One region of the Pseudoalteromonas sp. THAF3 genome, then DNA from elsewhere that is predicted to be linked to it. Evidence: predicted binding sites of a transcription regulator. Region 1 holds the regulator's gene; each other region holds the start of a gene.
The links. The regulator FliA, encoded in region 1, starts transcription of late flagellar genes. The targets are predictions, from matches to a motif close to CTAAAGNTNNNNNNNNNNNNGCCGATA.
Positions count from the first base shown of each region.

Region 2: a site for FliA is predicted at 7,491-7,517, ahead of FIU82_RS05575 (VC2046/SO_2500 family protein). Genes of this name have one in related genera too.
Region 3: a site for FliA is predicted at 2,313-2,339, ahead of FIU82_RS13700 (DUF5610 domain-containing protein). Genes of this name have one in related genera too.

Region 1 is NZ_CP045418.1:2,310,548-2,321,417, reverse strand. Features, by position in the region: gene flhA (flagellar biosynthesis protein FlhA) at 1-337, shown strand, start outside; gene flhF (flagellar biosynthesis protein FlhF) at 369-1,868, shown strand; gene FIU82_RS10810 (MinD/ParA family protein) at 1,861-2,721, shown strand; gene FIU82_RS10805 (RNA polymerase sigma factor FliA) at 2,737-3,459, shown strand; gene cheY (chemotaxis response regulator CheY) at 3,498-3,881, shown strand; gene FIU82_RS10795 (protein phosphatase CheZ) at 3,899-4,654, shown strand; gene FIU82_RS10790 (chemotaxis protein CheA) at 4,671-6,968, shown strand; gene FIU82_RS10785 (chemotaxis response regulator protein-glutamate methylesterase) at 6,982-8,115, shown strand; gene FIU82_RS10780 (flagellar motor protein) at 8,108-8,872, shown strand; gene FIU82_RS10775 (OmpA family protein) at 8,874-9,854, shown strand; gene FIU82_RS10770 (ParA family protein) at 9,854-10,636, shown strand; gene FIU82_RS10765 (chemotaxis protein CheW) at 10,633-10,870, shown strand, end outside.
Region 2 is NZ_CP045418.1:1,213,303-1,224,172, reverse strand. Features, by position in the region: gene FIU82_RS05610 (CoA pyrophosphatase) at 1-377, shown strand, start outside; gene FIU82_RS05605 (L-serine ammonia-lyase) at 459-1,835, shown strand; gene cysB (HTH-type transcriptional regulator CysB) at 1,894-2,871, opposite strand; gene FIU82_RS05595 (hypothetical protein) at 3,203-3,967, shown strand; gene FIU82_RS05590 (NCS2 family permease) at 4,325-5,617, opposite strand; gene FIU82_RS05585 (SulA-like leucine-rich domain-containing protein) at 5,875-6,324, shown strand; gene FIU82_RS05580 (YchJ family metal-binding protein) at 6,450-6,818, shown strand; gene FIU82_RS05575 (VC2046/SO_2500 family protein) at 6,947-7,456, opposite strand; tRNA gene FIU82_RS05570 (tRNA-Tyr) at 7,569-7,653, shown strand; tRNA gene FIU82_RS05565 (tRNA-Tyr) at 7,678-7,762, shown strand; gene FIU82_RS05560 (M48 family metallopeptidase) at 7,768-8,445, opposite strand; gene FIU82_RS05555 (MHYT domain-containing protein) at 8,732-10,870, shown strand, end outside.
Region 3 is NZ_CP045418.1:2,923,959-2,934,828, reverse strand. Features, by position in the region: gene FIU82_RS13715 (thiol:disulfide interchange protein DsbA/DsbL) at 1-417, shown strand, start outside; gene FIU82_RS13710 (thiol:disulfide interchange protein DsbA/DsbL) at 430-1,062, shown strand; gene trmA (tRNA (uridine(54)-C5)-methyltransferase TrmA) at 1,128-2,225, opposite strand; gene FIU82_RS13700 (DUF5610 domain-containing protein) at 2,421-3,572, shown strand; gene FIU82_RS13695 (OmpA family protein) at 3,944-5,005, shown strand; gene acnB (bifunctional aconitate hydratase 2/2-methylisocitrate dehydratase) at 5,263-7,860, shown strand; gene FIU82_RS13685 (2OG-Fe dioxygenase family protein) at 8,090-8,722, shown strand; gene FIU82_RS13680 (cysteine desulfurase-like protein) at 8,732-9,973, shown strand; gene FIU82_RS13675 (2OG-Fe(II) oxygenase) at 10,014-10,718, opposite strand; gene FIU82_RS13670 (thioesterase family protein) at 10,746-10,870, shown strand, end outside.

The sequences.
Region 1 (10,870 bases):
GATTGTGCAAGATGCGGTTGGCGCTACGCCAGAAATTCCTGTCATAACATTGGCGCCTGAGTTGGAACAGATGTTGCATCAGTCGCTTCAGAACGCAGGAGATGAGGGTGCTGGCATTGAGCCAGGCTTGGCAGAGCGGCTACAGGCCTCTTTAAGCGAAGCCCACCAGAACCAAGAAATGTCGGGTGAACCTTCCATCTTATTGACCTCCGGGATGCTTCGTACAGTGTTATCACGTTTTGTGAAGCACACCATCCCTGGGCTGAAGGTGATGTCTTACCAAGAAGTGCCCGATGAGCGTCAAATTAAGATTGTTAGCTCCGTTGGACAGCAATAGATCGGAAAGCCGGTTGTGAGAGGGTAATATTATGAAAATCAAACGCTTTTTTGCTAAAGATATGCGTACAGCACTGAAAGAAGTAAAAGATGAGCTGGGTGTTGACGCGGTGATCATGTCGAATAAAAAGCTTGCAGATGGCGTTGAAATCGTTGCTGCTATTGACCATGAACGCCCAGCAGCCGCACCGAAAAGCGCTCCCCAGCAGCAAATGCAGCCGCGTGCCACTGAGCAGCGTATGGTACGCCCACAAACACGTACGCAACGTCCCGAGCTGCAAAGTCACAATGGTGTGGCTGATTCATTGCAGGCGTTGTTAGAGCGTCAGAGTCCGAAACCAAAGAACGCTGCTCTCGCCGACATGTTTTCGCAATCAGGTATTGATATGAGCGCGCCTGAAGAGCCCGTTGCACAGCCTCAGCGTCGCGCTGCGCCGGCCAATAACTACGCTCCGCAGCCAACGCTAGCAGAGCCAACGCAAGCCCGCGCTGCAGCGCAGTCCATGGGTGATGATTTGGACGGTGACGGTTTTGATGAGCTACACCGCCAGCCCAAAGATTCTGTACAGCAAGAGGCCATGGACAGCGAAGAGATCAGTGCCATGCGCGATGAGATGAATGCCATTCGTCAGCTTCTTGAACATCAAGTATCCGGCCTATTACATCAGGACCGAGCGCGCCGCGATCCAACTCGTGCCTGCTTCATCGAGCGCTTGCAGGGCATGGGTATCGACACTGAAGTGGCTGAGCAGTTAGTGCGTTATGTACCAGACGACGTATCGCGCAAGCAAGCATGGAGTGCAGCTCTGGATATGGTGCAAAAGCAGCTACACACCACCAATAATGAGATTTTACGTCATGGCGGCGTATATGCGTTAGTCGGTCCTACTGGCGTAGGCAAAACCACAACGGTTGCAAAACTGGCCGCATTAGGGGCGCAAAAATATGGCGCTGACAAGGTTGCGCTGATCACCACGGATACATACCGTATCGGTGCTTACGAGCAGCTAGCAACTTATGGACGCATCATTGGTTGCCCTGTGAAGCAAGTAAAAGATGCCAATGAATTGGCCGATGTGCTTTATCAATTACGCAATAAACGTCTAGTATTAATTGACACTGCGGGAATGAGCCAGCGCGATTTACGTTTAAGTGAGCAATTAAACACGCTCATGCGTAGTACGCGAGTCGATATTCGTAGCTATTTAGTGCTCAGTGCCACAGCACAACATGAAGTGCTTCAAGAAACCGTAAGGCACTTCCAAAAAGTTGACTTAAGTGGTTGTATTTTCACCAAACTTGATGAAAGTCTAAGTTTAGGCGAGATTATTAGTGTAGCGATTCAAAATCGCTTACCAATAGGGTATCTTACTAACGGTCAACGCGTTCCAGAAGATATTCGCGTTGCTAACTCAGAAAAAATGGTTAGAAAAGCTGAACAATTGTTTATCAAACACCAAAAAACACAAAAATCAGCGGCACCAGCAGGGCGCCAAACAGTGGCGTCTCAGGCAGTAGGAATGTATGATTAACACAGTGCACGATCAAGCAAGTGGCCTTCGAAAAATGAATCAAAACAATAGCCAAGGCGTAAAAGTAATCGCCGTGACCGGTGGCAAAGGGGGCGTCGGTAAAACCAATGTCTCTTTGAATTTAGCTATTGCCATGGGTCAGCAAGGCAAACGTGTCTTAGTGTTAGATGCTGACCTAGGACTGGCAAACTGTGACGTTATGCTTGGTCTGCGTGTTGAAAAGAACCTTTCTCATGTTCTAAGTGGTGAGTGCGAACTGCGCGATATACTGGTAACTGGGCCTGCGGGCATTCGTATTGCTCCGGCAACATCGGGGTCACAGAGCATGGTTGAACTGAGTGCCGCAGAGCATGCAGGTTTAATCCGTGCGTTTAGCGAGCTCGATAACGACTTTGATGTCCTCATTGTCGACACCGCCGCCGGTATCTCCGATATGGTACTGAGCTTCTCGCGAGCTGCGCAAGATGTTGTGGTGGTGGTCTGCGATGAGCCAACCTCGATAACCGATGCCTACGCGTTGATCAAGGTGCTTAGTCGTGAACATGGCGTATACAAATTCAAAGTCGTTGCCAATATGGTGCGCAGCCAGCGTGAAGGGCAAGACTTATTTGCCAAACTCTCCAAAGTAACCGACCGATTTTTAGATGTGGCGCTCGAATTAGTGGCCACCGTGCCCTATGATGAAAACATGCGTAAATCAACGCGTCGCCAGAAAGCCGTCGTGGAGTTATTCCCTAACTCACCCGCTTCGGTATCGCTGAAAAGTCTCGCTGGCAAGGCACTAAAATGGCCAACCCCTAATCAACCATCGGGGCATTTGGAGTTCTTCATTGAAAAGCTGGTCAATAATTAACTGTTGTTCGGATTTATGAATAAAGTGGCTGGATATCAAGATCAATTACAATTAAACACTCTGGTCGAGCGCCATGCCGCGCTGGTCAAGCGTGTTGCATGTCATTTGCTGGCTCGACTGCCTGCGAGTGTGCAGCTCGATGATCTCATTCAGTCCGGCATGATTGGCCTCATCGAGGCATCAAAAACCTTTGACGCCAGTAAAGGCGCCAGCTTTGAGACGTTTGCTGGTATTCGTATTCGTGGTGCGATGCTTGATGAAGTACGACGGGGAGATTGGGCTCCACGATCGGTACATCGCAATAGCCGCGCTGTAGCTACCGCTGTACATGAATTGGAAACCTCCCTAGGTCGGGAACCAAAGGATGTTGAAGTAGCTGAAAAACTTGATATTTCGCTCGATGAATACCATCATATTTTAAACGATGTTAATTGCTCTAAAGTGCTCGGTATCGAAGACTTAGGTGTCGATGAAGATGTACTCACCCCGAGCAGTGAACAATCTCAAACGGGGCGGCCCTACACCAGCGTTCACAACGAACGCTTTAACCAAGCATTAGTAGCGGCAATTAATTCTCTCCCCGAGCGTGATGCATTGGTATTATCGTTGTACTATAACGATGAAATGAATTTAAAAGAAATTGGGCAAATACTGGACGTAAGTGAGTCCCGTGTGAGTCAGATACATGGTCAGGCAATGATTAAGCTCAAAGCGAAAGTCAATGACTGGGTCAATTAGTAGTAAGAATAAAGGTTCATACCTCACTGGAGGATACTTTGGATAAAAACATGAAAATTCTCGTGGTCGATGACTTTTCCACTATGAGAAGAATCATTAAAAACCTATTGCGTGATTTAGGCTTTACCAACGTGCAAGAAGCGGACGATGGTAGTACCGCGCTGCCCATGTTGCAAAACCAAGAGTTTGACTTTGTGGTTACCGATTGGAACATGCCAGGTATGCAGGGTATCGATTTGCTCCGTGCAATTCGCGCCGACGACAGCTTAAAGCACATTCCAGTACTGATGGTAACTGCAGAGGCGAAGAAGGAACAAATCATTGCCGCTGCCCAAGCTGGCGTGAACGGTTACATCGTTAAGCCCTTTACCGCAGCTACATTAAAAACCAAGCTGGATAAAGTATTTGAGCGCTTAGGTTAACCGAGAAGGAGAGGTTTATGTCAGCTCCCGCTGCACCTCACATTACCCTAGAGCAAGCCAAACAGCTTGTATCGTTTCTTGAGCAAGGTGAGCAGGAGAAAGCCGATCAGCTGATCCTCGATGCTGCCTCCAAGGAACAATCCGAACTGTTTGCTGAGGTTGGCAAGTTGACGCGGCAACTTCACGAGTCGTTGAAGAATTTCCAACTCGATACGCGCTTGAACGACCTCACGCAAGAAGCCATTCCCGATGCTAAGCAGCGTCTTAATTACGTGATGGAAATGACCGAGCAGGCGGCAAATAAAACCATGGATGCCGTGGAAGCTAGTTTGCCCATCGCTGAGCAGCTATCCACTGAACTACATCAAATTAAACCCATTTGGGATAAATTGATGCGTCGCGATCTCGAATTAGGTGAGTTCAAGCAGTTGTGTCATCAGCTTGATAGTTTTATGAACCGCTCTCAAGGCAGTACAGTGGAGCTGCACGACCTTCTTAACAATGTGCTGATGGCGCAAGACTACCAAGATTTAACAGGGCAGGTAATTCGCCGCGTAATCGAGCTGGTGCGCGAGGTAGAAGACAGCCTTATTAATTTATTAACTGTGTTTGCGGGCAACGAAGGTGAAGAACCGGTGGTTGAACAACAAAAAGCAAAACCAGCTGTGAACGCTGAAGGTCCAGAAGGGCCAATTATAGACACAGAATCACGTGATGACGTGGTCTCAGGCCAAGATGAAGTAGACGACTTGTTGTCTAGTTTAGGCTTCTAAAGAGGAGAGCGGCTGCATGAGCTTTGAAGTAGATGAAGATATTTTACAGGACTTTTTAGTCGAAGCAGGTGAGATATTGGAGCAGCTCTCTGAGCAGTTAGTAGAGCTTGAAAATAACCCTGATGATAAAGACTTGCTCAACGCTATCTTCCGGGGCTTCCACACTGTTAAAGGGGGAGCTGGGTTCCTTGGCATGAATGAGCTGGTGGATGCCTGTCATGGTGCTGAGAATGTATTTGATATTCTTCGCCAAGGTAAGCGCCAGGTTACTTCTGAACTGATGGACGTTATCCTGCAAGCGCTCGATACAATTAACGACATGTTTGCGCTTATTCAAGCACGAGAGCAGCCGCAACCTGCAGACCCTGAGTTACTTGCTGTATTGCATAAACTGAGCGAACCTGAATCCGAAGATGAGGCACCTATTGCAGTGCCTGAACCTGCCGCAACTCCGAGTGAACCTGTTGTTGAACCCGAACCTGTGCCTGAAAATGTCGCATCAGGGGCCGATGATTTTGGCGATGATATTTTGTTCGATGCGCCAAGTGATGGCAGTGACGAAGGCGAAGCGATTGACGAAATCACCGAAGATGAATTCGAAAGCTTGCTCGATGAATTGCACGGCCAAGGCAAAGGCCCGTCTGTGGGTGAAGGGTCAGCGGATGCTGGGACATCCGGTAATGATGAAGATATTACCGATGATGAGTTCGACTCGCTACTAGACGAATTACATGGAGCAGGCAGCTTTGGTGCCATTAGCGATAATGGCTCCACGCCGAGCGTCGAAGAGCAGGGAGCTGCGCAGCAGAGTGCACCGACTACATCGGGCCAATCAGAGTCGGCCAGTGGTGATGATGAAGACATTACCGAAGATGAATTTGATGCGCTGCTTGATGAGCTGCACGGCAAAGGCAATGCGCCTAAAGCAAGCTCTGCAGAAGCTTCGCCAGCGCCGGTTGAAAAGCCTGCGGCGCCAGTAAGCCAAAGTAAAGCTAAAGACACACCGCCGGCAACGCCAGCGCCTAGTAAAGCGCCAGCGGCCGCAAAACCAGCGCCGAGTGCAGCGAAGGGGAGCACCCCGCCTAGCAGTGGTGATACCAAAAAACCGGCACCTAAAGCCGCGCCACCGCCACAAGCAGAAACGACAGTGCGCGTCGATACCAAACGACTAGACCAGATCATGAATATGGTGGGTGAGCTGGTATTGGTACGTAATCGTCTTATTACCTTAGCGAATAATAACAACAGTGAAGCTATGGGTAAGGCTATCTCAAATCTTGACGTGGTCACCGCCGACCTACAAGGTGCGGTGATGGCAACTCGGATGCAGCCAATTAAGAAAGTATTTGGCCGCTTCCCACGTGTAGTACGTGACCTTGCCCGCAGCTTACAAAAAGATATTTCCTTGGTCCTTGAAGGGGAAGAGACTGATTTAGATAAAAACCTTGTCGAAGCCCTAGCTGACCCACTCGTGCACTTAGTACGTAACTCAGTGGACCACGGTATTGAGATGCCTGATGTTCGAGAAGCAGCAGGTAAACCTCGCACCGGTACGGTGCGCTTATCGGCTTCTCAAGAAGGCGACCACATTCTCCTGAGCATCCACGATGATGGCGCTGGGATGGATGCCGAAAAACTGAAAAAAATTGCTATTAGCAAAGGGGTTATTGATCACGACCAAGCCGCTCGTTTGAGTGACACGGAAGCCTATAACCTTATCTTTGCACCTGGATTCTCCACCAAAGAGGAAATTTCTGATATTTCTGGGCGTGGTGTGGGTATGGACGTGGTGAAAACCAAGATCAGCCAGCTTAACGGCACCATTAATATCGACTCACAGCTCGGTGTTGGTACCCGTCTAGATATCAAAGTACCGCTGACGCTTGCTATTTTGCCAACGCTGATGGTGATTGTTGGTGAACAAACCTTTGCTCTGCCATTGGCGGCTGTTAGTGAGATTTTCCACCTTGATTTGACCAAAACTAACATTGTTGATGGCCAGCTCACCATTATTGTGCGTGAAAAAGCTGTACCACTATTTTATTTAGAGCATTGGTTAGTCAAAGGTGCGGACCGCACCCAACGTAAAGCCGAAGGCCATGTCGTCATCGTTCAAATTGGTACTAAAAAGGTCGGCTTTGTGGTGGATTCGCTGATTGGTCAAGAGGAAGTAGTCATAAAGCCTCTGGATGCGTTGCTGCAAGGCACACCAGGTATGGCCGGGGCGACAATTACCTCAGACGGTGGCATAGCCTTAATTCTAGACGTGCCAAGCATGCTAAAACATTACGCTGGGCGCTCCAGCGTTAACTAAAATCGAGTATTAAATGGCTGTCAAAGTTCTAATAGTTGACGACTCAAGCTTTTTTCGTCGCCGGGTTACTGAAATTCTTGAAGGTGATGCCAATATCGAAGTCATTGACGCAGCTGTCAATGGCGCCGATGCGGTGGAAAAAGCAGTTAAGTTACGCCCAGATGTGATCACCATGGATGTGGAAATGCCAGTGTTAGATGGTATTTCTGCGGTGAAACAAATCATGGCGAAATCGCCAACACCTATTCTTATGTTTTCCTCACTGACGCGTGAAGGAGCCAGCGCCACACTGGATGCACTTGATGCCGGGGCATTGGATTTCTTACCGAAAAAGTTTGAAGACATCGCGCGCAACAACCAAGATGCGATTGAGATACTTCGACAAAAGGTGCGCGAGCTAGGACGTCGTCGTCTTTCGCGTTTTAATCGCCCAACGACCTCGACAACGGCATCGTCACCAGCGCGCCCCAGTGTCACCACACGCAGTTCAGCGCAACCTGATAGAAGCTTTAACCAAGGAGCTTCGACTCGGCCTCAAAGCGCTAGCCAATTCAAGCCCAGCGGCAAAAAGTACAAGTTAGTGGCTATTGGTACCTCTACCGGGGGGCCTGTGGCACTGCAAACGATTCTGACCAAGCTGCCAGCCAATTTTCCTCATCCTATTTTGCTTATTCAGCATATGCCGGCCGCATTTACTCCTGCGTTTGCGCAGCGCTTGAATAACCTTTGCAAAATCAAGGTAAAAGAAGCGCAACAGGGAGACCGTTTGCAACCTGGAACGGCGTATCTTGCACCAGGTGGTCAGCAAATGATGTTTGATGGCCGCGCTCAACAGCAAACTCTGAAGGTATTTCAAGACGACAACCCAAGGATTACTTATAAACCCAGTGTTGATGTTACTTTTGCCAGTAGCGCAAAAGCATTTGGCGGTGATGTATTAGCCATTGTGCTGACCGGGATGGGCGCTGATGGTCGTGAAGGTGCGCGGATGCTCAAACAATCAGGCTCACGGGTTTGGGCGCAGGACGAGCAGTCTTGTGTTGTGTATGGTATGCCGCAAGCGATAGCCAGCGCCGGTTTGCATGACCACCAAGTGGCTCTTGACGATGTTGCCGCGCATTTACTCAAGGAAGTCGGCTGTGGATAAACTTTCCATAATTGGCCTTGCTGTTGCCATTATCGCCATTACCTTAGGCTATAGCCTCGAGGGCGGTATGGTTTCAGGGCTGATTGATGGACCGGCACTGATCATTGTCCTTGGCGGCACTTTAGGTGCCGTAATGTTGCAATCGCAACTAGCGACCTTCAAAAAGGCCTTGGGCGTCTTTAAGTGGGTATTTGTTCCCCCGTTTTATGATACCCAAGCTGGGATTGAGCAAATTAAATCGTGGGCCAGTACCGCACGTCAAAAAGGATACCTGGCTCTTGAGGAACAAGCACTCGTAAGTGAAGACCCTTATGCCGCTAAAGGCTTAAGCTTGCTGATTGATGGCTCTCATGAGCAGCGCTTGCGTGACACCCTAGAAATCGAGCTTATGTTAGAGCGCGAGCGGTTGCTAGATGCAGCTCGTGTTTACGAGGCCATGGGAGGATATGCGCCGACCATTGGTATTTTAGGGGCTGTGCTCGGGCTCATTCAGGCGATGGCATACATTAGTGAGCCCGATAAATTGGGTGCTGGGGTCGCCACCGCATTTTTGGCCACGATTTATGGCGTGGGCTTTGCCAACTTGTTATTCCTGCCCGTTGCCAACAAGCTAAAGCAAGTGATTGAAGAAAAAATGCTCTATCATGAGCTCATCGCTGAGGGCATCATGGCAATGCAGCAGGGAGAGACGCCCGCAAATATAGAGTTGAAACTCGAGGCTTACTGCGCTGAGCGCCATGTTAGTGCAGGGTACTAATATGATGCGCATTCGTCACCGCCGAGGTCATGTAAAGGAGTCGCAACACACCCACCGTTGGCTCGTTTCTTACGCTGACTATATGACCATTATGTTCGCCTTGTTCGTGGTCATGTACGCGATTGCTATCAATAAAAAAGACGAAGAGTTTGCTATTTTCTCGCAGACTTTGGAGCAATTTTTTGACCGTGCTACCCAAGTGACTCAACCCATATTAACTGAGCAGCAGCAATCCACAGGGGACGGTGTGTTGCAACAACCACTGCCCGTCAATGACAATGTGTTAGAAGGTGAGAGTATTGTCAAAGAGCCTATTCGTGGCTCAAAGTTGATTCCAGAGCAAGCAGACGTGAGTCTTATCGAGCAAAAAGAGCTCGGAGAGCCTTTAGAAACTTTGTTAGATAAGTTAACTGGCACTTTGCTTAATGAAATTCGCCAAGGTGATGCACAGCTCCAACTGAATGAGAACTGGCTTACTATTGAGATGAGTTCGGGGCTGCTTTTTCCGAGCGCCAGCGCCACAGTGACGAATCACGCCGAACAAGTGGTGGCTCGTATTGCTGAGATTATTTCGCCAATGCGCAATTACTTGCGTGTGCGTGGCTATACCGATGACCGCAGTATCAATAACGAAATGTTTCGCTCCAATTGGCAGTTATCAGCGGCACGTGCAGCGGCCGTAGTCAAAGAGTTGCAAACCCTGGGCATAAACCCTGCGCGAATGGCGTTGGAAGGGTATGGGCAGTACACCCCTTTTGCTGACAATGATACTGCCCAAGGGCGGGCGCAAAATCGTAAAGTGGTCATCGCAATTTCAAAGTTTGCCTTGCCACGGCAAGAGGCCCCCCAACAAGACAGTGCCGTTGAATCAGTTGAGCCCGCAGTGGAGCAAGAGCTGCCAAGCACTGACAATACAATAAAAATAATACAACTACCCCATGGCGGTATTCGTATTACGACGCGCAATGAGGAACAGCAATAATGAAGGTATGGACGGTCGCGAACCAAAAAGGCGGGGTGGGAAAAACCACCACAACGGTGTCTTTAGGCGGTCTATTGGCTGAACAAGGAAAGCGTGTCTTATTAATTGATACCGACCCTCACGCGTCGCTTACCTACTATTTTGGTATTGATTCAGAGGCCATCGAAGTGAGTGCTTACGATGTTTTCACTCGCGGTAAAAATATGGCGAGTGAGGAAATACTGCAATCGCTGTGTCCATCCGGTGTCGAAAATATTGATATTCTGCCGGCTACCATGGCCATCGCCACGCTTGATAGAAGCATGGGTAATAAAAACGGCATGGGGTTAATACTTAAAAAGGTATTAGCGAAAATCAGCGAGCATTATGACTATGCCATTCTCGATTGCCCGCCAGTACTTGGGGTGTTAATGGTGAACGCGTTGGCAGCAAGCGAGCGCGTGCTCATACCTGTGCAAACTGAGTTTCTTGCGCTCAAAGGACTAGATCGCATGATGCGCACGATGGAGCTGATGCAGCAAAGTGCACAAACCTATAGCTATCAATACACGGTGGTCGCGACTATGTATGATAAGCGCACCAATGCCTCTTTGGATGCATACAAAAAACTGCGCGCTACGTATCATGACAGTGTTTGGCCGGGTGTGATCCCCATTGATACCAAGTTTCGCGATGCCAGCCTTGCGCAGCAGGTGCCTAGTAAGCACTGTGCTAAGGCGCGAGGCGTACAAGCCTACCGTGCGCTCTTAGACTATTTGCAAAACAAGCAGGTGGATGCATGAGTGGTCCTAATGAAAAGGTGATGAAGGAGTACCTCAGCGCGCTACTTAAAGAAGAAGCAGAGCCTAGGCGGGTAGCTAAGCCGGTCATCACTGAATCCCCTCAGGCAAATAAACTTGAGCCACTTGAAAAGTTACTTGCGCAGGCAGAGCAGCAAGCACAGGCTCGCGAGCAACAGCAACAGCAACAGCAACAGCAACAGCAACAGCAACAGCAACAGCAACAGCAACAGCAAC
Region 2 (10,870 bases), 1.1 Mb from region 1:
AGCAAGAGCGCGAAGATAAGACGCTTGCCCACACCGCCCTTAGAGAGCTACACGAGGAGCTAAATATAGACAGCAAAGATGTCACCATCATCGGCCGTCTCGATGAGGTGAGCACCCTCAATGATATGAGTATTACGCCGTATCTAGCACAGCTACGCGCCGGTGCCCGTTGGCAAATTGATCAAAATGAGGTCGAAGCCGCATTTTTTGTGCCTCTGGCTGAACTATTGGCAACCCAAAACTGGCAGTCTCTGCAGGTCGAGCGGCAACAAAAAAACCTCCACTTTCGCGTTTTTAAAACCCCTTATGGTCTGCTGTGGGGAGCAACCGAGCGAATTATTGAGCGCTTTACGAAGCGCCTTGGTCCGATCAGCTAAAATTAGTGTACAGAGGATTACATCCCTGGTGTTTAACGTTATGATGGGCGCCCGTTCAAAGGCAATGTGAGTATAGATTTTATGATCAGTGCATTCGATATGTTTAGCATTGGCATTGGGCCGTCGTCGTCCCATACCGTAGGCCCAATGCGCGCATCTCGGTTGTTTGTGCAAACCCTGCAAGAGCAAGGCACACTTGAGGATGTTACCGAGGTAAAAGTAGAGCTGTTTGGTTCCTTGGGTCAAACCGGTGTTGGCCATGGCTCAGGTAAAGCTGTTATTTTAGGGCTCGCCGGATACGACCCAGAGACGGTCGATGCCGACGCCGTGCCCGATATTTTGGCTAAAATCGAGCAAGAGCAGGTTATTTATCTCAATAAAACCCACCAGGCTAAGTTTCCAAAGCAAGGGGCGATTGTATTTCATCGCCGCAAGACTTTGCCCAAGCACTCTAATGCCATGGAGATTATTGCCTTTAAGGGTGAAGAGCGCATTGCCTCGCAAGTGTATTACTCTATTGGTGGCGGCTTTATCGTCAGCGACGAGGACTTTGATAAGGAAAAGCAGGCTGCGCTGGATATCCGTGAGCAAAATCCTGCCCCCTACCCATTCGACAATGCGCAGCAACTGCTAGAGCTTTGTAAGGAATCCGGCCTGAGCGTCTCAAGCCTAATGATGGCCAATGAGAAGACCTTGCGCGACGAAGCAGATATCAAAGATGAGTTATTTCATATTTGGCAGGTGATGAAAGCCTGTACTGAACGCGGTATGCGCACTGAGGGCATTCTTCCCGGTGGCCTAAAAGTTCGCCGTCGCGCACCCAGCTTATATTTAAAGTTAAATGTTGAGAACAATAACGACCCACTGAGAGCAATGGATTGGGTTGACCTATTCGCTCTTGCCGTGAACGAAGAAAACGCCGCTGGGGGTCGAGTAGTCACTGCCCCCACCAACGGCGCCGCAGGTATCCTGCCGGCAGTACTCATGTATTACCACACCTTTATCAAAGAGGTGGATCGCGATATCGCCACGCGCTACCTGCTGACCGCAGCAGCAATTGGTATCTTGTATAAAAAGAATGCCTCTATCTCCGGCGCCGAAGTGGGTTGTCAGGGCGAAGTGGGCGTGGCCTGTTCAATGGCTGCGGGCGCCTTAACGGAAATCATGGGCGGTAACGTAGTGCATGTAGAAAATGCCGCTGAAATCGGCATGGAGCATAACCTTGGTCTCACCTGCGACCCTGTGGGCGGCCTTGTGCAAGTGCCTTGCATAGAGCGCAACGCCATGGGTGCGATTAAAGCTATTAATGCCTCACGCTTAGCCATGCGCGGCAGCGGTGAGCAAAAGGTCTCCTTGGATAAAGTGATTAAAACCATGTGGGACACCGGCAATGATATGAAAACCAAATACAAAGAAACCGCTCGAGGCGGTCTGGCGGTAAACATCATTGAGTGTTAATCGCACAAAAAAAGAAAGGCGCCAACAGGCGCCTTTTTCATATCGTGACACTGATCACTTAGCGCACTGGCAACTCAATGCTTTCAAACATCGCATCGACGTCATCTTGATTACGTAATAAGCAGGCTTTTTCAACCCGATCTTTGGTCAAGTGCGGCGCAAAACGCTCAATGAAGTCATACATATAGCCCCGCAAAAACGTTCCTTTACGGAAACCGATTTTGGTCGTGCTTGCCTCAAATAAGTGGCTAGCATCAATGCACACTAAATCTTTATCGGTGATTTCATCAACAGCCATCGAGGCGACCACCCCGACACCCAAACCTAAACGTACATAGGTTTTTATAACGTCCGCATCAGTGGCGGTGAAGACTATATGAGGTTCTAACCCCTGAGCATTGAACGCTTTGTCTAGCTCTGAGCGACCCGTAAAGCCAAACACATAAGTGATCAGCGGAAACTCAGCAACATCAGCAATACTAAGGTTATCGGCTTTTTGCGCCAGCGGGTGAGTTTTCGCTACCACAATACTGCGATTCCAGTGATAGCAAGGCAACATCACTAAGTCGGAATACAAGTGTAAGGCTTCTGTTGCAATAGCAAAATCAGCATCTCCACGTGCCGCTGCATCAGAGATTTGCTGCGGCGTACCTTGATGCATATGCAATGAAACCGCCGGGTACTTTTTCATAAAGCCTTGAATGACTTCCGGCAAAGCATAACGCGCTTGAGTGTGGGTGGTGGCAATATTAAGTTTACCTTGGTCTGGCAAGGTATGCTCATTGGCTACAGCCTTAATTCCCTCGACTTTGGAGAGAATCTCACGAGCAATATTGATAATGTCTTTACCGGCACTAGTTACGTGCGTCAGGTGCTTGCCACTGCGTCCAAAAATTTGCACCCCTAATTCGTCTTCCAACATACGTACTTGTTTGGAGATACCGGGCTGCGAAGTATAAAGACTCTCCGCTGTGGCGGATACATTGAGGTTATGATTAAGCACCTCAACAATATACTTTAGCTGCTGTAGTTTCATGGTCGTTGTTACTTTCTATTATTATTTTACTTGCGATTGCACCAGGCGTTATACGCAGTGGCCTAGACCCTAATCTTCCTGGTGAATGGGAAGGCAAATCAACACCTTGAGCCCATCTTCTTATACATTTTAGCTATTGCGATTAGCTAGGCTAGCACATTTAATTATGTCTCGGTACTGTTGATTTATGTTCAAGGCTGCGATGTTCTCCTATACTCTTATTTTATTTAATGTTATTTCATGAATTTAACGTGTATTACTACCCCAACCTAGGTTCTTTCGGTTAAGATGGGTGGTAATTGGGCAACTCAATGAGTAAGAGAATCGGGGTATGATAGTCTCTATCATTATTATGTTAATTGTCGCGCTTATCGTTATTGCGGTTTGGGTAAGTGCAGTGCAACAGCATAAAGAAAAGCAAGAAGCTCAGCGCCGCCAAGAGCTCGCAAAGCAGAAAAAAATAATAGAAGAGACGGAAGAAGTGCTGGTCAACAGTGTCAATATCCCGTTATCTAATAATGTGATGATGATTCTTTATCGTCGAATTCACGATGCGCTTGCCGCCATGGTTGAGTTGTCACCCTCCTCGAAAGAGCTTAAATCTCGGCTTAATGATGCAAAAACTCGCTTAACCAGTGGCGTTGATGAGAGCGCCAATATGGGCGAGAACTTTGTTCTTCCCGATCATGACAAACAGCTTATTTCATTGATACAGGGAATAAAGAAGCTGCGCACCATCATGCGCTCTGAACACAGCAAGGGCAAAATCGATACCCCTGTGTTTATGCAAGAGGACAAAACCTTTGAGCGCCTGCAATTAAAGATAAATATTGAAAGCCAAATTAAGCGCGGCGTGGCTGCAAGAAACGCTAATATGGTTGGCTCGGCACGGCAGTATTTCGAAAAGGCGTATGCCACAATTACCGCCCTGAATTACAGCGACGACTATGTCACGAATAAAAAAAATCAGCTTGAGGATTATCTCAACGAGATCAGCTCTGAATTGAAAGCCTCTAACGCCTCCGCCCGTAAAAAACGCGAAGAGGAAGAAAAAGATGATTTGGATGTGTTATTCGCGCCAAAGAAAAAGTGGTAACAGCGCAAATCAAGCTATAACAGATAGGCCGATTTTAAACATCGCCTATCTGCTGCCTGTACCGGGCCATGCAGGGTAAATACCTTACGCAAAATCTGCCCACTACCTTCAATCATTGAGCCATACATACCTTCCAGCTGTGTGTGCCAACACCCAAAACCAAACTCTCCATAATGCTGCGCCGGTAGGCAGGGCTAGCCATGATCTGAGTGTGCTGAAGTACAACTACGAAGTGCGACGTCAAGAAGCGACAATTGACAATAGAGGCTGGTTTTTTGAAGCTCGTTGGCTCATACAAAAAATAAAGGCACAGCGTCATAGCTGTGCCTTTTTAGCTGTTATATATGACCTTGCTTACTAAGATAAAAACATGAACTTAAGCAAAAATAGTACTGTTAGAATCCACACACTCAAGCTAATCTCCGCCCCCTTATTACACACTAATTTCACCGCCGTATAGGCGATAAAGCCAAGGGCAATGCCGTGGGCAATGGAAAAAGTTAACGGCGTCATCAACAGCACCACGGCAACTGGAATCGCATCTGTCATATCATCCCAATCAACCAGCTTAAGGTTTTGCAGCATGAGCACCGAGACATACAAAATCGCACCCGCTGTTGCATAAGCTGGAACCATGGCTGCCAAAGGAGCAAAAAACATCATCAGTAGGAAGCAACAGCCCACCACCACAGCTGTTAAGCCTGTACGCCCACCCACTGACACACCGGATACTGACTCGATGTAGGAAGTGGTCGTAGAGGTGCCAAGCATAGAGCCTGCAATTGTCGCCGTACTATCGGCACTCAGTGCTCGACCCAAACGTGGCATACGCCCTTGCTCATCGGCTAGGCCAGCTTTTTGCGTTACCGCCACTAAGGTGCCTGAGGTGTCGAACAAATCCACAAACAAGAATGCGAAAATGACACTGAGCATGGATAACTCTAACGCCGAGGCAAAATCTAATTGCATAAAGGTAGGAGCGATGGACGGTGGCGCTGAGATCACCCCTTGATATTCAACCAGCCCCAAAGATAACGCAATGCCTGTTACCAACATGATACTGATCAATACGCCGCTTTTAATATCACGATACAACAACGCCGCTATTACGAAAAAGCTCAGGATAGCGAGCAAAGGCCCACTGCTGGTAATATCACCCATCTGAACGAGCGTGGCTGGACTGGCAACAACAATACCCGCGTTTTTCAGTGCGATGAGCGCCAGAAAAGCGCCAATCCCCGTGGCAATAGCGCGCTTAAGTACCAGTGGAATGGCATTGATTATCCACTCTCTGACCTTAAATAGGCTCAACGCTAAAAAGATACACCCCGACATAAATACCGCCGCTAAAGCCGCCTGCCAGGTGTAACCCATACCTAATACTACGCCGTAGGTAAAAAATGCATTTAAGCCCATGCCTGGCGCTAATGCCAACGGATAATTCGCCCAAAAACCCATAATGAAGCAACCGATAGCAGCAGCAATACAGGTCGCTACAAATGCTGCCCCTTGGTCCATTCCCGCCTCTGCTAGCATTGCCGGGTTGACAAACACGATGTACACCATGGTGATAAAGGTCGTGAGTCCTGCGATAACCTCGCGCTTAACGGAGCTTCCATGCGATTTTATTTTGAACAGTCTTTCGAACATAGGAGTAAACAGTGATACGTAAAATAGAAGCGGCGGATACTAGCATAAATGCGGACAAATGACCGCATGTTTACGCAGCAATATTGGCACCGAAATACAGCTTTAGCTTCTTCGGTATCGCTAAGCGTTTAAAGCAACAAACAAGACGTTTAAAAAAGAAACAAAAAAAACTTGCACTGAATAACTGTATAAACTACTGTATACAAATACTGTATAAAACACTGTATATGGTTCACAAAATCCACAGCGAGGCAATTATGTTACATACAGCAAGTGTTCGTCATGTTAAAAGCTATCAGCAAGATAACCCTAATGTGATCAATATCGTAAAAACTGAGGATGAGATCTCTGCAACATTTGAGATGCTTAAAATCGTTCATCGCTACAATCAAAATAATGGCTGGACGCTATTAGTCGCCCCTGACAATGTGCCCAGCCGCCACCTATTGGACGCGTGCTCTATCGACACGAATAAATTGCTGGTAATTCGGGCTAAACATGTTGTTGATATGGAATACATGCTTAATTGTGCGCTGCAAAATGGCCGTTTTGCGGCGGTGATCACCTGGACGGACATTTTAAAACAGCAACAACTCGAAGCCTTACAACTCAATACCCACCAAGCTAAAGCACAGCTTTACTGTTTCACTACCGAGCATAACGCCAGCGAACAAACAACTGTGCCCTCGCAGTTACAAGTCTGCTAATATAGTGGCGTGATTCCTTGTAGTTAGAAAATGCGATGTGCCATTGTGGATTGCCGCAGCCTTTTGCTGATTGCTGCGGCCGGTTTGTAAGTAGAGCTATTGATGCCCCCGACGCCCAGAGCCTGATGCGCTCTCGTTATAGTGCATTTTGTGAACAAGCTATTGATTACTTATGTTTTACCTGCTCAGAGAAAGCCCTAGAACAAAACCCCAGAGAGGAAGTGGCTGAATTTGCCCAAGCTGCGCATTTTGTACGCTTACACATAATGGATTATGAGCCTGGCGATGCTTTGGCCTATGTTGAATTTAAGGCTTTTTACATCATTGCTGATACCCTTCACTGTATTCATGAACGCTCACAGTTCATTCAACAGCACCACCAGTGGAAATACGACAGCGGGCAGTTGTTTGAAGCCGCTGATGTAAAGCTTAAACGCAACGATCCCTGCCCATGCTTAAGTAGCAATAAATTCAAAAAATGCTGTATGTCTTGATGTGATGCCGTCGCCCAGTGGCAGCTTTAGGTATTCGCTTAATTAGTACAAGGAACCCTTGGCGCGCCCCTGCTATTGCACCCTGATTAGCGCGCTCTGACTGGCCAAGCGCCATTATGCGCAGGCCATTACGCGTGTGCTAAAGGCGAGGACTTATTCATATCCACAAGTTGATCGTAAAAGGCTGCACTATCCATTTGCGGCTCGTTCAGTGGCTCATATTGGCGATGATGTTTTGCCTGTACGCTCGGATCACAATTATCAATTATAAGTAGTGGAACATAGGTTTTGTCGTCTCGCACTGCCAAAGGCTCCGGGGTTAGACACTCTTTTAATCGCAGAGTTGTCATTGAGCTTTGCGCCAATAATGCCCTGTCATGCTGAGCTCTATCTATGTGGTAATCCGGTAATGCCGTTGGTTTTGCAGGCGCAGCGCCCAACTGCAATCGCAATCGCTGCTCATCCACTTGGTGAGATTCTAGTTCCGATTTGGGAAGGTGAAACTGGGCAAAATCGAGTGCATCTGCTGATAATGATGCTAACAGCCAAGCAAAGTCTCCACGACGGGCCTCATGGACACTGCGACATAATTGCGAGTCCATTTGTAGTTCGTTACGAATGACGGGCTTAACTTGCATAAACTTTATTCAACCTGAATTACTTCTAAGCAGTTATCGGCCTTTTTTCAGCTTTCTTTAGTTTTTTTCTTTACTTGGACTCTGAGTTTGCTATTATCGCCGCCGTTGTTTAGGAGGGGTTCCCGAGCGGCCAAAGGGATCAGACTGTAAATCTGACGGCATTGCCTTCGCTGGTTCGAATCCAGCTCCCTCCACCACTTAACAACACACATCATTCTATTGGAGGGGTTCCCGAGCGGCCAAAGGGATCAGACTGTAAATCTGACGGCATTGCCTTCGCTGGTTCGAATCCAGCTCCCTCCACCACTTTCCTATCGTACAAAATCCAACAGATGTGCATTCTCTTTAAGCCATAACCGTGCTTGGTCGGTATGCTCGTAGTAGCCATTAACCAGTGCCCAAAATTGATGGCTGTGATCCATATGTACCCGGTGCGCCAGCTCGTGAACTATGACATAGTCAATAACCCAATGCGGAGCTCCTGCCAGCAAGGTATTAAAACATAACTCACCACGCGAATCGCAACTGCCCCAACGACGCTTGTACACTTTAACGCTAATGCCGTTAGCGGCGATATTCATCACCTTTTGCCACTGCATTATGCGGGCCGATAAGTGATCAGATAATTCATCGTGCATCAGTGCCAATAGCTGTTGATTAAAATAGCGCTGGCGATGCTTCACTCGCTTACTGATTACGATGTTTATCGTTTGGTTATCTGTCTGCTCAAGTGAGCTCTCGCTTACCTCTATTGCACGTAATTCACCGAAAAGCATAATGCGACCATGTAGCCAAGGGTTATACCTAGCCGCTTCAATATCAGATTGTTTATGTAATTGTTTGTTTATCCACGCCTGTTTGCTCTCAACGAAGTCTGCAATGAAATCACGACATGCCCCATAAGGCGCTTTCACACTCACTTGCTGATTTTTGACCACCAAAGCGAGCGTTCGTCGACGGCTATAGTGCACATCATATTGCCTACTCATATTAAACCTTTGTTGTAATTACTTGAACTAAAAGGGTTTGCCAAACAATGTGCTAATATTAAGTACATCCTTTGCAGCGCTACTAATATGATACCGTAATTACGCCCTTGGGTAAGCTTGCAGCGCACTCATAAATAACTAAACTCAGCCGTCGCTGCGCTGATAGAACAATCAGTGTCATTGTAAGATACAGGGCGCTTTCACTTTTGTGCGCGACACGTGGTTTTTCACTGTGCTAGGCTGTGATTGCCACTTGGCATCCGTTGTTGGAGTATCGAAGTACTTTATGTTTTCTCAGTTTTTTATTACCGACCCTGCTCCCGAATTGCTGGTTAATGGCAGCTATGATTGGGCCTTAGTGTTACTTTCGGTCACTGTTGCTATTTTTGCATCTTTCTTTGCACTGCAATTAAGGGAATTTGCTCAACAACAACGCCACACTCCATTTTATCGCATGGCACTGCCAGCAAGTGCCGCCGCTTTTGCCGCTGGCGTGTGGAGTATGCACTTTATCGGAATGCTGGCATTTAGCTTATGCGTCAGCGTCGACTATGATTTCACAGTGACGGTGGTGTCATTCATCCCTGTCTTTTTAGCCACTGCCTTAGGGTTCCATTTACTCAGTACGAACAACCCTTCTCGAGCCAAGCTTGCGCTCAGTGCCCTGCTGTTGGGCGCCGGCATAGGGGTTATGCATTACACGGGTATGGCCGCGATGCGCCTAGGGCCAATGCTAGGCTATGACCCACTTTGGTTTGTTGTCTCTGTATTAGTGGCGGTCATTCTCGCATGGCTCGGCCTGGCCGCTCATTTATATTTACAACCCACAGGGCGCAGCACTCTAGGGCAAACCGGTTATCGTATTCTCAGCGCCATTGTTATGGGCTGCGCAGTCTCTGGCATGCATTATACCGGGATGCAAGCGGCACGATTTGTGGCCCAATCCCCGGTGTACAGTGAGCTCACCGATAATAGCCATGTAACCGATCTCGCTCTGAGTATTGCTATTGTAAGCCTCTTGCTCAGTGGTCTCATTGCTTTATTGCACAGTGTGATGCGCTATCGCTTGGCCCTTCAGCAACAACTTATCACTCAATCACGCCTTGAAGCGGTCCTCAATACCGCCGTTGATGGCATTATTACCATTAGTGCGAAAGGCCAAGTACTGAGCTTCAACGCCGGAGCTGAGCGTATACTCGGGTATCATCGCGATGAAGTGATTGGCGAAAACGTAAAAATGCTGATGCCGCAAGAAATCGCCAATCAACATGATAATTACTTAAGTGCCTACCAAAGTACCGGCATTAAAAACATTATTGGTTCTGGACGTGAGGTCAACGCCGAACATAAAAATGGCGCGCTGATCCCCATTCGTTTAGGGGTTGGCGAAGTCGCTATTCCCGGACAAAAGCGCATGTTTGTAGGTTTTATTACTGACTTGAGCGCACAAAAGGCGATGCAAAATCAGCTTGCCCAACAAGAGCGTCATTATCGCACTTTGTTAACTAATATGCCCGGCGTGGCTTTTCGCTGCCGTTTAGATAAGCATTGGAGCATGCTTTACATTAGCCCTATCGTAAAACAATTAACCGGCTATGATGACCAGCAATTTATCGACGGCAGTGTTAACTTTGACATGCTTATCTCTGCGCAGCATAGCGACTATGTGCGCGAGCAAATATACAGCGCACTTGCACAAGGAAAAAAACACTACTCTTTTGAATACCAAATACAGTGTCGCGATGGCAGCCGTAAATGGGTGATTGATAAGGGAACATTTGAGCATACCGAAGGAGAAGAGCTTTTCATTGCAGGCGTATTGGTCGATATCAGTGAGCGCCAACAAATGGAGCAAGCGCTTGTAAAAGCGAAAGAGAAAGCCGAAGCTGCGGCGGAGACAAAGCAAGCCTTTTTAGCCAATATGAGTCATGAAATACGCACGCCCATGAACTCCATCATTGGCTTCTCTGAAGTGCTGCTAGATAGCCCATTGAATAAACAACAGCGTCAGCAACTCACCAACGTATTGCAATCTGCACGCTCTTTGTTGCATTTACTCAATGATATTTTAGACTCGGCCAAGCTTGAGCAAGGTAAAGTGAGTATAGAGTCAGTGCCCTTTAACTTGCTGGCTCTCGTCGACTCTGTGGTCTCCAGCTTTTATCACAGCGCTGAACATAAGCAGCTCTCGGTTGCCCTAAATATGGATAGTAATCTCGGTGAGCACTATCGCGGCGATCCGCAGCGCTTACGCCAAGTATTAGTCAACTTAATCGGCAACGCAGTAAAATTTACCGAGCAAGGCAGTGTCACCATCAATGTTCGCGGCGATAATCAAGGTGTCTATTTTGAGGTGGTTGATACTGGCATTGGTATCGCCCCCGAGCGGGTGAGTGCTATTTTCAATCCTTTCGAGCAAGCAGAC
Region 3 (10,870 bases), 610 kb from region 1:
GAAGGCGTGCCTTTAGTTAAGAGCCATGTAAACTTCTTACGTATTGATAAAGATGCGCAAAACCGCCTAACTCGGGCTTACCTCGTTGCCAAAGAAGAAGGTAAAGATGCCGAAGTAGCGCAGGCGATTTTCGATAGCATTCACCGTCAACGCGAGCCATTACAAACGCAAGAGTCTGTGGAAGCATTGCTCGCAGAGCAAGGCATTGATGCCCAACGTTTCGCTATGCTTGCTGCGAGCGAGCCTGTTGTAAATGGCGAGAAACAAGCCGTGGATGACCAAACAACTTACTCAAAGCTAGGTGCTTTGACCGGTGTGCCAACACTCATCGTTAACGATAAGTACAAAGTGCATGTGCATAAAGTGGCATCGCAACAAGAGCTAAACGAGCTCGTAAACTATTTATTAGAAAAATAATCGGAGTACTCGATGAAGAAGTTCATTGCTTTAGCCATGATGGCATTGGCGCTGCCCATCAGTGCGATTGCGGCACAGTTTGAAGAAGGCACGCACTATGAAGTGGTTTCGGATAGAGCTAGCCGTAAGCCGGAAGTGAAAGAGTTTTTCTCTTTCTATTGCCCCGCATGTAACGCCTATGAAGGCTTGCTTATGGATGTAAAACCTAAGCTCAGCAAAGATGTTGATTTTAAGAAAAGCCACGTTAACTTCATGGGCGGCCGCAGCACCGAGAATCAAGATATGCTGTCACAAGCACTCGCGACTGCTGAAGTGCTGCCGCAAAAAGACAAGTTGATTGCAGCCATGTTCAGTCATATCCACACTAAGCGCGCTAAGTTTAATGAAGTCGCTGATGTGAAAGATATTTTTGTTGCCAACGGCGTAGATGGCGACAAGTTTGACAAGCTATTCAAAGGCTTTGCTATTCGCACCAAAGCCTCGAAGATGCAGCGCGATCAAGAATACTTTAAAGAAAAAGGGGCCCTACGCGGTGTTCCTACCTTTATTGTTAATGGTAAATATCGCCTACTACTAGGTCGTGAGTCAGGTGTTACCGACCCCGAAGATATTGCCGCACTGATTAACTTTCTTGCGAAAAAATAAGTTAAGAAAGACACAAAAAAACCGCATTTAATGATGCGGTTTTTTTATTCTGCAAATAATGTCAGCTACTTGCGGGTGAGAAACACACCGGATTCAATATGATGGGTGTAAGGGAACTGATCAAAAATCGCGAATCGCGTTACCTTATGAGTACTTGCTAGCCTATCTAAGTCGCGCTCTAATGTGTCTGGGTTACAGGAGATGTAGACAATATTGTCATACTCACTCACCAACTTACAGGTTAACTCATCCATACCAGCACGCGGCGGATCAACCAAGATGGTCTGGCAGTTATACTCTTGTAAGTCGATGTCTTTTAAGCGGCTAAAGCTACGTTCTTGACGCATAGCTTGGGTAAACTCCTCGCTACTCATACGAATAATATCGAGGTTAGTCACCTTATTAGCAGCGATATTGTATTGTGCCGATTTAACCGATGACTTCGAAATTTCTGTGGCCAATACACGATTGAAAGACCCTGCTAAGGCGACTGAGAAGTTACCATTACCGCAATAAAGCTCGAGCAAATCATTATTCAAAGGGGCGCACACATCTTGAGCCCAGCCCAGCATTAGCTCGTTCACCTTGGCATTGGGTTGGGTAAAGCTGTTTTCTACTTGCTGATAAACGTACTGCTGGCCATTTACCTGCAAGCGCTCGATAACATAGTCATTTCCTAACACTTCTTTTTGTTTGCGAGCACGGCCAATGAGTTCAACATTAAAGCGTTGTTGTAATCTTGCTTGTAATTCCTTGGCACCAGCTAGCCATTGCTCGTTGAGTGGCTTGTGGTAAAGCAGGCTCACCAACGCCTCACCGCTTAGCGTTGTGAGGTAATCGATTTGAAACAGTTTACGGCGCATCAACTCATCATCTTTGAGCTCGTTGATAAGCGCGCTCATAAGGTCATTGATTAACGACGCACCAGGGTCAAAGTGATCAACGCGGATCCTCTCTTTGCTCACAGGGTCAAACATAATGTGGTAGAGCTCGTCCTGATCATGCCATACTCTAAACTCAGCACGTTGACGGTAATGCTTCGGCGGCGAAGCAAACACTTCAAGCTGTTGCACACCAAAGCGCGAAAACTGTGTCGTGATTCGTTGTTGTTTTTCTGTTAGCTGCGCGTCATAGGTGCTGGTATCGATATCAATTACTGGCATGCAAACCTCTCGTTATTAAGTGCGCCGCTATTGTAGGCAGTTGCCACGGTTTGTCCAGTATCGGCCATTATAAAGTGCACAAAATTTCTACAGTTTCTGTGCGTGCTGCCGATAACAGCGGTAGTAGTATATTAATTGACTCATGAATGTGTGCTGCCAAGGCTTGGCAACCACTGCAGAGGAGGGCCTTAGCTCATGAAAATTAGCGATTTAAATCATATCTTTAACCAAAGCAACCGTTCTGGTTTAAAAAATAAAGGTGATGCGCCGGCACAGCCCGCGATTAACTCTCCGAGGTTTGATAGTTACTCATCGGGTTATGGCCAAGTGGGTGCCAAGGTATTGAATGACAAATTGGCGCAAGCGTTAGGTCTCGAACAACCAAAACAGCAAAGCAAGCCGTTATTTGACTTCGAAGAGGTAGTGAAAAATGTGCTGCAGTTTGTCACTGGTGCGGTGAAAAAAGCGAAAGCCGATGGCGCCAATGACGACAAGTTACAAGAAATGCTGGCGCAAGCGCGCGAAGGCGTGCAAACCGGTATTGATGATGCCTACGGTGAGCTTGAAGATGCTGGGCTACTCAACGACGAAATTAAAACCGGCATTGAGCAGTCACAAAAAGGTATTGAGGAAGGGCTCAATGAGTTTGAGCAATCGCTTTTTGGCGAGCAAAGTATTGGTAATGGCGTAGCGGTAAGCCAAGCCCAGTATATGCAGCTACAAAATAATGCCGAGTATCGTTTTACTACCGCTGAAGGCGATGAAGTGGTCGTTAGTTTAGCGCAAAACTACCAAGCTGGTGCGGCAGCCAGTTTATTTGCCCCCGGCGAAAAGCAAGGGGCTGGCTATGCATCTGAACAGTTTGAGAAGCAGGAATTAAACTTCACGTTATCGGTTAATGGCGAATTAAATGAAGATGAGCAGCAAGCTGTAAATGATTTCATGGCACAACTGCAAGGCGTAAGTGAAGACTTCTTTAGCGGCCAATATGATGAGGCGTTCAATAAAGCCAGTGAGCTGCAGCTAGATAACCCAGAGCTAGTCGCCTTCTCTATGGATCTGACACAAACTAAAACTCGTGCTGCAATAAGAGAGTATGAGCGCACGGCACCAGGTAAAGAAGTTGCCAAAGAGCTGCAACCTTTCAATGAGTCGCTGAAAGAGGCATACAAGCAGGCCGGTGACTTAGGGCTGCAAAATGAGCTATCGGGGTTGATGCTTTGGCTCAATCAAGATAAAGAGCAAGAGAAAGTGCAGGAGTTTATTGATTACAGCAAAGCGATGTTCTCGCAGCTGGAGCAGCTGTTAAAAGACTCACCATCGACTCCCAGCGATGACAGCGAGTAATAGACAAAAAGCACCATTCGGTGCTTTTTTAATGCCTTGGTTACATTCAGTTCATAGTACTTTAATATGATGCTCAGCAGCTATTCAGCAAACCTGTGTTTAAATTTGAAGTACAAAGTGGGGCTAAGCTTTTGTTTTTGCTTCACTGCGGTCTACACTTTGGGTGTGGAAATGAACTGTTGGCTTGGACCACGACGTAAACCACATTGATTAATGTGGCTACGATAAGAGCAAGAAATGCCAGCTAATAAAGTCAATAACAATCGAACGAGCTCAGATTTATGAAGCAGTATTAGCCGCTTTTTCAATCTGGTGTGTGACGCACAAATGCTAAGCGCGTGCTCGATAATCGTTAACATGGGATGGATACAATGAAAATCAAATCACTCTCTGCAGCTATTGTACTGGCTTTCGCAACTCAAGGCGTTATGGCTGACGAACAAACAAACCCGCAAGAAGGCCTCCATATTGGTGTTTTTGGGGATTATTTCTGGGCCGATTGGGACCGCATCGATGGTGCGCCTGTAGGCACTGAAATTGGCGAATCTTTTGGCTCAGGTGTTGAAGTGGGTTATCGCTTTAACGAATATTGGACTGCACGCCTAGAGTTCGCTGCACTCGAGCTTGATATTGAAAATACCGACAATCATAAAACCGGCGAGCGTTATGGTGCGGACGTACTATACCACTTTAACGATACCGTTTATGGTGTGTTGGGTGCTAAGAAGTTTGATGTTTATAACGACTTCAATGCGGCAAATCTAGGTGTGGGTTTTCGCCATCACCTAACTTATAACTGGGCTGCCTATGGTGAAGCAAATTACTACGAAGGCTTGAACCAAAATCACTCAGATTTCGGCCTTAAACTTGGTCTTAGCTATCACTTTGGTGATAAGCCGCAGCCGAAAAAAGTAGAGCCGGCGCCAGAGCCTGTTGTTGCTCCAGTAGTGAAAGAAGAGCCGAAAGACAGCGATAAAGATGGTGTTATTGATGCGCGAGATAATTGCGCAAATACACCTATGACCGATGCGGTGGATGAGAACGGCTGTACTCGTTACATGGAAAAAGGCGATAAAGTGAGCTTGTTAGTGCGCTTCCCGCATGATAACTCAGACGTGAACCAGCGTTACTTCGATGATATTCAAGAAGTGGCTGACTTTATGAAAGAGTACCCAAAAACCACTGTGCTATTGGAAGGTCACGCCTCTGCAGTGGGTGATGCCGCTTACAACAAAACGCTCTCTAAAAAGCGTGCCGATCACGTAGCGAATCAACTTATCGACGACGGCATTGCCGAGTCGCGCATCAATACGGCGGGCTTCGGTGAAGAGCGCTTGTTAAACGATGCAAATACTGCACAAGCGCATGCGCAAAACCGTCGCGTTGAAGCACATATCTCTGTAACTGAACGCGTAAAAGTAAATCGCAACTAAGTATCATCTGATGAAAAAGCCCAGCGCGATGCTGGGCTTTTTTGTTGCAAATAATTATTACTCAACATTCACCACTTTATATCTTTTCTTAATTGATATTCATCAAATTTATAGTGACTATTTCCTTACTGGGCAATGGCAGCAATTTTCTTCTATCTTTAAAGCCTTTATAATTGTATTCGTGTCAAAATTTTATAAATAGCACGTAAGCGCTTTGGCGATACGCGCTGTTTTCACGTCACCAAGAGGGCAAAATTGTGCTTCAAGAATATCGTAAACATGTTGAAGAGCGTGCAGCCCAAGGTATTGTGCCTGCACCACTAGATGCTCAGCAAACAGCTGACTTAATCGAACTTATTAAGAACCCACCAGCCGGTGAAGAAGAATTCATTTTAGACTTACTTGTAAACCGTGTACCACCTGGTGTGGATGACGCGGCTTACGTAAAAGCAGGTTTCCTTGCTGCAGTTGCTAAAGGCGAAACGCAAACGCCACTTATTGATAAAGAAAAAGCAGCAGAGCTACTAGGTACTATGCTTGGCGGTTACAATATTGCGCCAATGGTAGACCTTCTTGATGACGACGCTTTAGCACCGATTGCCGTAAAGGGCTTGTCACACACTTTACTTATGTTCGACGCGTTTTATGACGTGGAGGAAAAAGCCAAAGCAGGTAATAAGTACGCGCAGCAAGTTATCGAATCATGGGCAAATGCTGAGTGGTTTGAGAAAAAGCCAGCAGTACCAGAGAAAATCTCTGTTACCGTGTTCAAGGTAACCGGTGAGACTAACACCGATGACCTTTCTCCAGCTCCTGATGCGTGGTCACGTCCTGATATTCCATTGCATGCTTTGGCAATGCTGAAAAATGAGCGTGATGGCATTAACCCTGATAAAAACGGTGAAGTAGGTCCTATTTCACAGCTAGAAGAGCTAAAAACAAAAGGCTTACCACTTGCCTATGTAGGTGATGTTGTAGGTACTGGTTCTTCACGTAAATCAGCGACTAACTCAGTACTTTGGTTTATGGGTGAAGACATTCCTCACGTACCGAATAAGCGTGTTGGTGGTGTTTGTCTTGGCGGTAAAATTGCCCCTATTTTCTTCAACACTATGGAAGATTCGGGCGCGCTACCAATCGAGTTAAATGTTGATGACATGAATATGGGCGATCAAATTGATATCTACCCATATGAAGGTGTGGTGAAGCGTCACGGCACCGATGACGTGATCAGCACTTTTGAACTTAAATCTGACGTGATTCTTGACGAAGTGCGTGCTGGCGGTCGTATCCCACTGATTGTTGGTCGTGGCCTTACTGATAAAGCGCGTGCCTCATTGGGTATGGAACCGGAAGATATTTTCCGTAAGCCGAAGATCATCACCGACTCAGGTAAGGGCTTTACCCTAGCGCAGAAGATGGTTGGTCGCGCTTGTAACATGCCAGGTGTTCGCCCAGGGCAATACTGCGAGCCGAAGATGACTACCGTGGGTTCACAAGACACCACCGGTCCAATGACGCGTGATGAGCTTAAAGACTTAGCTTGCCTTGGTTTCTCTGCTGATTTAACCATGCAGTCTTTCTGCCACACTTCAGCCTACCCGAAACCAATCGATGTGAAAACGCACCACACGCTGCCTGATTTCATCATGAACCGTGGCGGTGTATCACTGCGCCCAGGCGATGGTGTTATTCACTCTTGGCTTAACCGTATGCTACTTCCAGATACAGTCGGTACGGGTGGTGACTCACACACCCGTTTCCCTCTAGGTATTTCATTCCCAGCGGGTTCTGGTGCGGTTGCGTTTGCAGCGGCGACTGGGGTTATGCCACTGGATATGCCTGAGTCTGTATTGGTGCGCTTTAAAGGTGAAATGCAGCCAGGTATCACGCTACGTGACCTTGTCCATGCTATTCCTTATTACGGCATCAAAGAGGGTCTGCTTACCGTTGAGAAGAAAGGTAAGATCAACGAATTCTCTGGCCGCATTCTTGAAATTGAAGGTGTTGAGCACCTTACTGTTGAGCAAGCATTCGAGCTCTCTGATGCATCAGCAGAACGTAGTGCCGCCGGTTGTACTGTGAAGCTTAGCCGTGAATCAATCGCTGAATACCTAGAGTCAAACATTGTCATGTTGAAGTGGATGATCTCTGAAGGTTACGGTGATGTACGTACTATCGAGCGTCGTATTAAAGCGATGGAAGAATGGCTTGCCAACCCAGAGCTAATGGAAGCGGACAAAGACGCAGAGTACAAGCACGTGATTGAAATTGATCTTGCAGAGATCAAAGAGCCAATCCTGTGTGCGCCAAACGACCCAGATGATGCGCGTTTACTCTCTGATGTAACCGGTGAGAAAATCGACGAAGTATTCATCGGTTCGTGTATGACTAACATCGGTCACTTCCGTGCCGCTGGTAAGCTTCTTGATAACTACGGCGGTCGTTTGCCAACTCAACTTTGGGTTGCGCCACCAACGAAAATGGACCGTGACCAGCTAACAGACGAAGGTTACTACGGTATCTTTGGTCGTGTCGGCGCTCGTATTGAAACACCAGGGTGTTCATTGTGTATGGGTAACCAAGCACGTGTTGCTGATAAAGCGACTGTGGTGTCTACCTCAACGCGTAACTTCCCGAACCGTTTAGGTACTGGTGCTAATGTATTCTTGGCTTCTGCTGAGCTTGCAGCGGTTGCAGCGATTTTGGGTAAACTTCCTACGCCTCAGGAATACCAAGAGTATGCCGAGAAGATCAATGCGACAGCGGCTGATACGTATCGCTACTTGAACTTCCATAAAATGCCTCAGTACACCAAAAAAGCGGATGAGGTCATCATCCAGCAAGCGGTGTAATGCAGCGTTAAATAAAAAAGCCCACGCAAGTGGGCTTTTTTATGCTCAAAACGAAGTTGACTAGGTGTTTATTTTTTCACTGTATAAAAATGTTAGATTATTTACCTGTTATATTTTTATGTTTGCATTTTTGATGCAAAAACACATAAACTAACTGGGTAAATAAAATCAAACCACCACCGAAAATAGCTTAAGATCCCCGCAAATTTGCATAAAAGGCAGGATCTTTATGACAACGTTAAATAATCAGAACCTTCTCCAGCTTCGTTTTATCGACCAAGCTCATATCGACGCAGTAAAGCCTTCGTTTGATAATCTTCCCGACAACCCGTATGCCGATGGTGCATTTCGTAAGCGTCGCTACTCAGTAGTTAAAATGCAGCAAGGCGAGCTTACGCTACAGCCGACGAAAGCCTTTGTTCAGGATGACTCCATCAATAACTTCCAAGGCAATATTGAGCGTACCTACGAGAATCTAGAACAGTCGCTGTTGGCCAGTGCAGGCATGAAGCGCATTGTGGAAGAGTTTCGCACTATGACCGGCATCAGTGATGATCGTGATATTGAAATTCATCAGTTCCGCATGTTGGCGATTGAAAGTGACACGCCGCCGGCACCTGAAGGCGTGCATCAAGACGGCTTTGACCATGTCTGTGTATGTGGCGTATCGCACGAAAACCTAGAAGGCGGAGAGCTGCTGGTGTATGAGCATAAAGAAGCGAAACCGTGTTTTAAAATGGAGATCAAAGACGGCATGTTTGCGCTGATTGACGATCGCCAAGTTTGGCACAACGCCACGCCGATGAATAAAATTGATGATAGCAAGCCAGGTTACTTGGACTGCTTCGTGCTGACAGCTTAAGGGACAGCCATGAACTTAACCGAATTACGCCAGCAGTTTCCGGCGTTAATGCAGCAGGTGGATGGTCAATCTCCGATCTTTTTTGATGGTCCAGGTGGAGCGCAGGTTCCGCAGTCTGTTTTAGACGCGATGAGCAGCTACCTTGGCCACTACAATGCTAATTTGGGCGGCGCGTTTTTCTCCAGTGACAAAACCGTGGCGGTGATGAGCGCAGCGCGTCAAGCAGTGGCTGATTTACTTAATAGCCCAAGCCCTGAGCAAATTGTCTTTGGCGCTAACATGACCAGCCTGACATTCAGTTTCAGCCGCGCTTTGGCTAGAGACTGGCAAGCGAGCGATGAGATCATTGTCACCAATGCTGACCATTATTCAAATGTATCATCATGGGTTCAGGCTGCTGAAGACAAGGGGGCGCGAGTGCATGCGCTACGCGTCAACGAGCAGGATTGCACCTTGGATATGGCTCATTTCGAGCAGCTTCTTAATGACAATACTAAGCTGGTGGCAGTGACCTATGCTTCCAATACCACAGGCTCTATCAATGATATTAAGCGCATTATTGAGCTTGCTCACCAGCACGGTGCGTTAGTCTATGTGGATGCCGTGCACTATGCACCACATGAGCTTATCGATGTACAAGCCTTAGACTGTGACTTCCTTGCTTGCTCAGCTTATAAGTTCTTTGGTCCGCACGTGGGCATCGTTTACGGTAAGCGCGCTCATTTAGAGCACTTTACTCCTTACAAGGTCGCGCCGGCGAAAGATGTGGTTCCGGGACGTTGGGAAACGGGCACACAAAGCTTCGAGGGGTTGGCCGGTGTCACCGCCGCAATAGAATATATCGCCAGTTTAAGTGGGCTTGATGCCAGCACACCACGTCGTCAGCGTTTGCAAGTCGCCTTTGCCAATAGTAAAGAGCATGAAATGGCGCTCAGTCGCCACTTCTTAACGCGTTTGGCGGAGTTTCCACAGATCACTCTGTATGGCATTAGCGATGTTGAACGAGTGCAACAGCGTACACCCACCTTTGCACTGACCATTGCCGGCTTCGAACCGCGCCAAGTTTCGGAGTTTTTAGGCCAGCATCACCTCTGTGTATGGGATGGTAACTTTTATGCGCAAGGTCTGTGTGAGCAGCTCGGCGTGATGGATAAAGGCGGAGTCGTGCGTATTGGTTGCATGCACTATAACAGCATCGCCGAAATAGACCGCTTATTCGAGCTCTTGGCAACGCTTATTAACAACGAGTAATTATGCTTGTTAAAAGGCGGCGTAACAGCCGCCTTCTTTGTTAGCTACTAGGCTGTCCGTAAATTTGCTCGGCACGGTTAAACAGCACCCAGGAAGTGAGAATGTATTTGTCATTGGATATTGGCTTATTGCCTCGGTGGGTGTGGGTGAAGTAACCCGGAGCAACCACCATGGTGCCACGTTTAGGCGCTATCTTACGGTTCTGATAATAAAACTCGGTTTCTCCCCCTTCGCTGACATCATTGAGATAAAACATAAACAGCAATACCCGATGCAGCGCTTCGTTGTGGCCTTGTTGGGGATATACTTCGCTGTGCCAATAGGGGTAGCCGCCCTTATTCACTTCATACTTTTGCGCTTGAATATTTCCCAAACGAAACAATTGCTGTAGTAAGGTGCCCATCTGCGGCTTTGCCACTTCATCAAAGTTTTCCACCGTAACATCAACTGGCTGTCCGGTTTTGGGGTGATAAACTTTAAGGCCAAAGGCGCCAATCATCATAAAAAAGTGCTCTTGCACGTAGTCCATCACGTGTCGCGCTGTTACTTGCTGGATATGTTGTAGCGCTTGAGCATACTCGGGGTGGGCATTGAGGTATAAATCGCGGCTATCTTTTTTCGCTAAATCAATACCGCCTGAGGTGCGCCCTGGTTGGGTATGCGGGCTTTGCTCAAAAAGGTCGATAAACTGACTACAAAACTCGTCACTAAGCGCGTTATCATAAACGCCAATAAAGTCTGACATGACTCAACCTTACCTTTTGGAATTATTATGCTTATTGAGAAGGTTCAGCCCCGTTTTAGCGAAACTGATGTCCTTGGACACATTAACAATACCGTACTCCCTGTATGGTTTGAAGCCGCCCGTACCCCTATTTTTAAAATCTTTACCCCCGA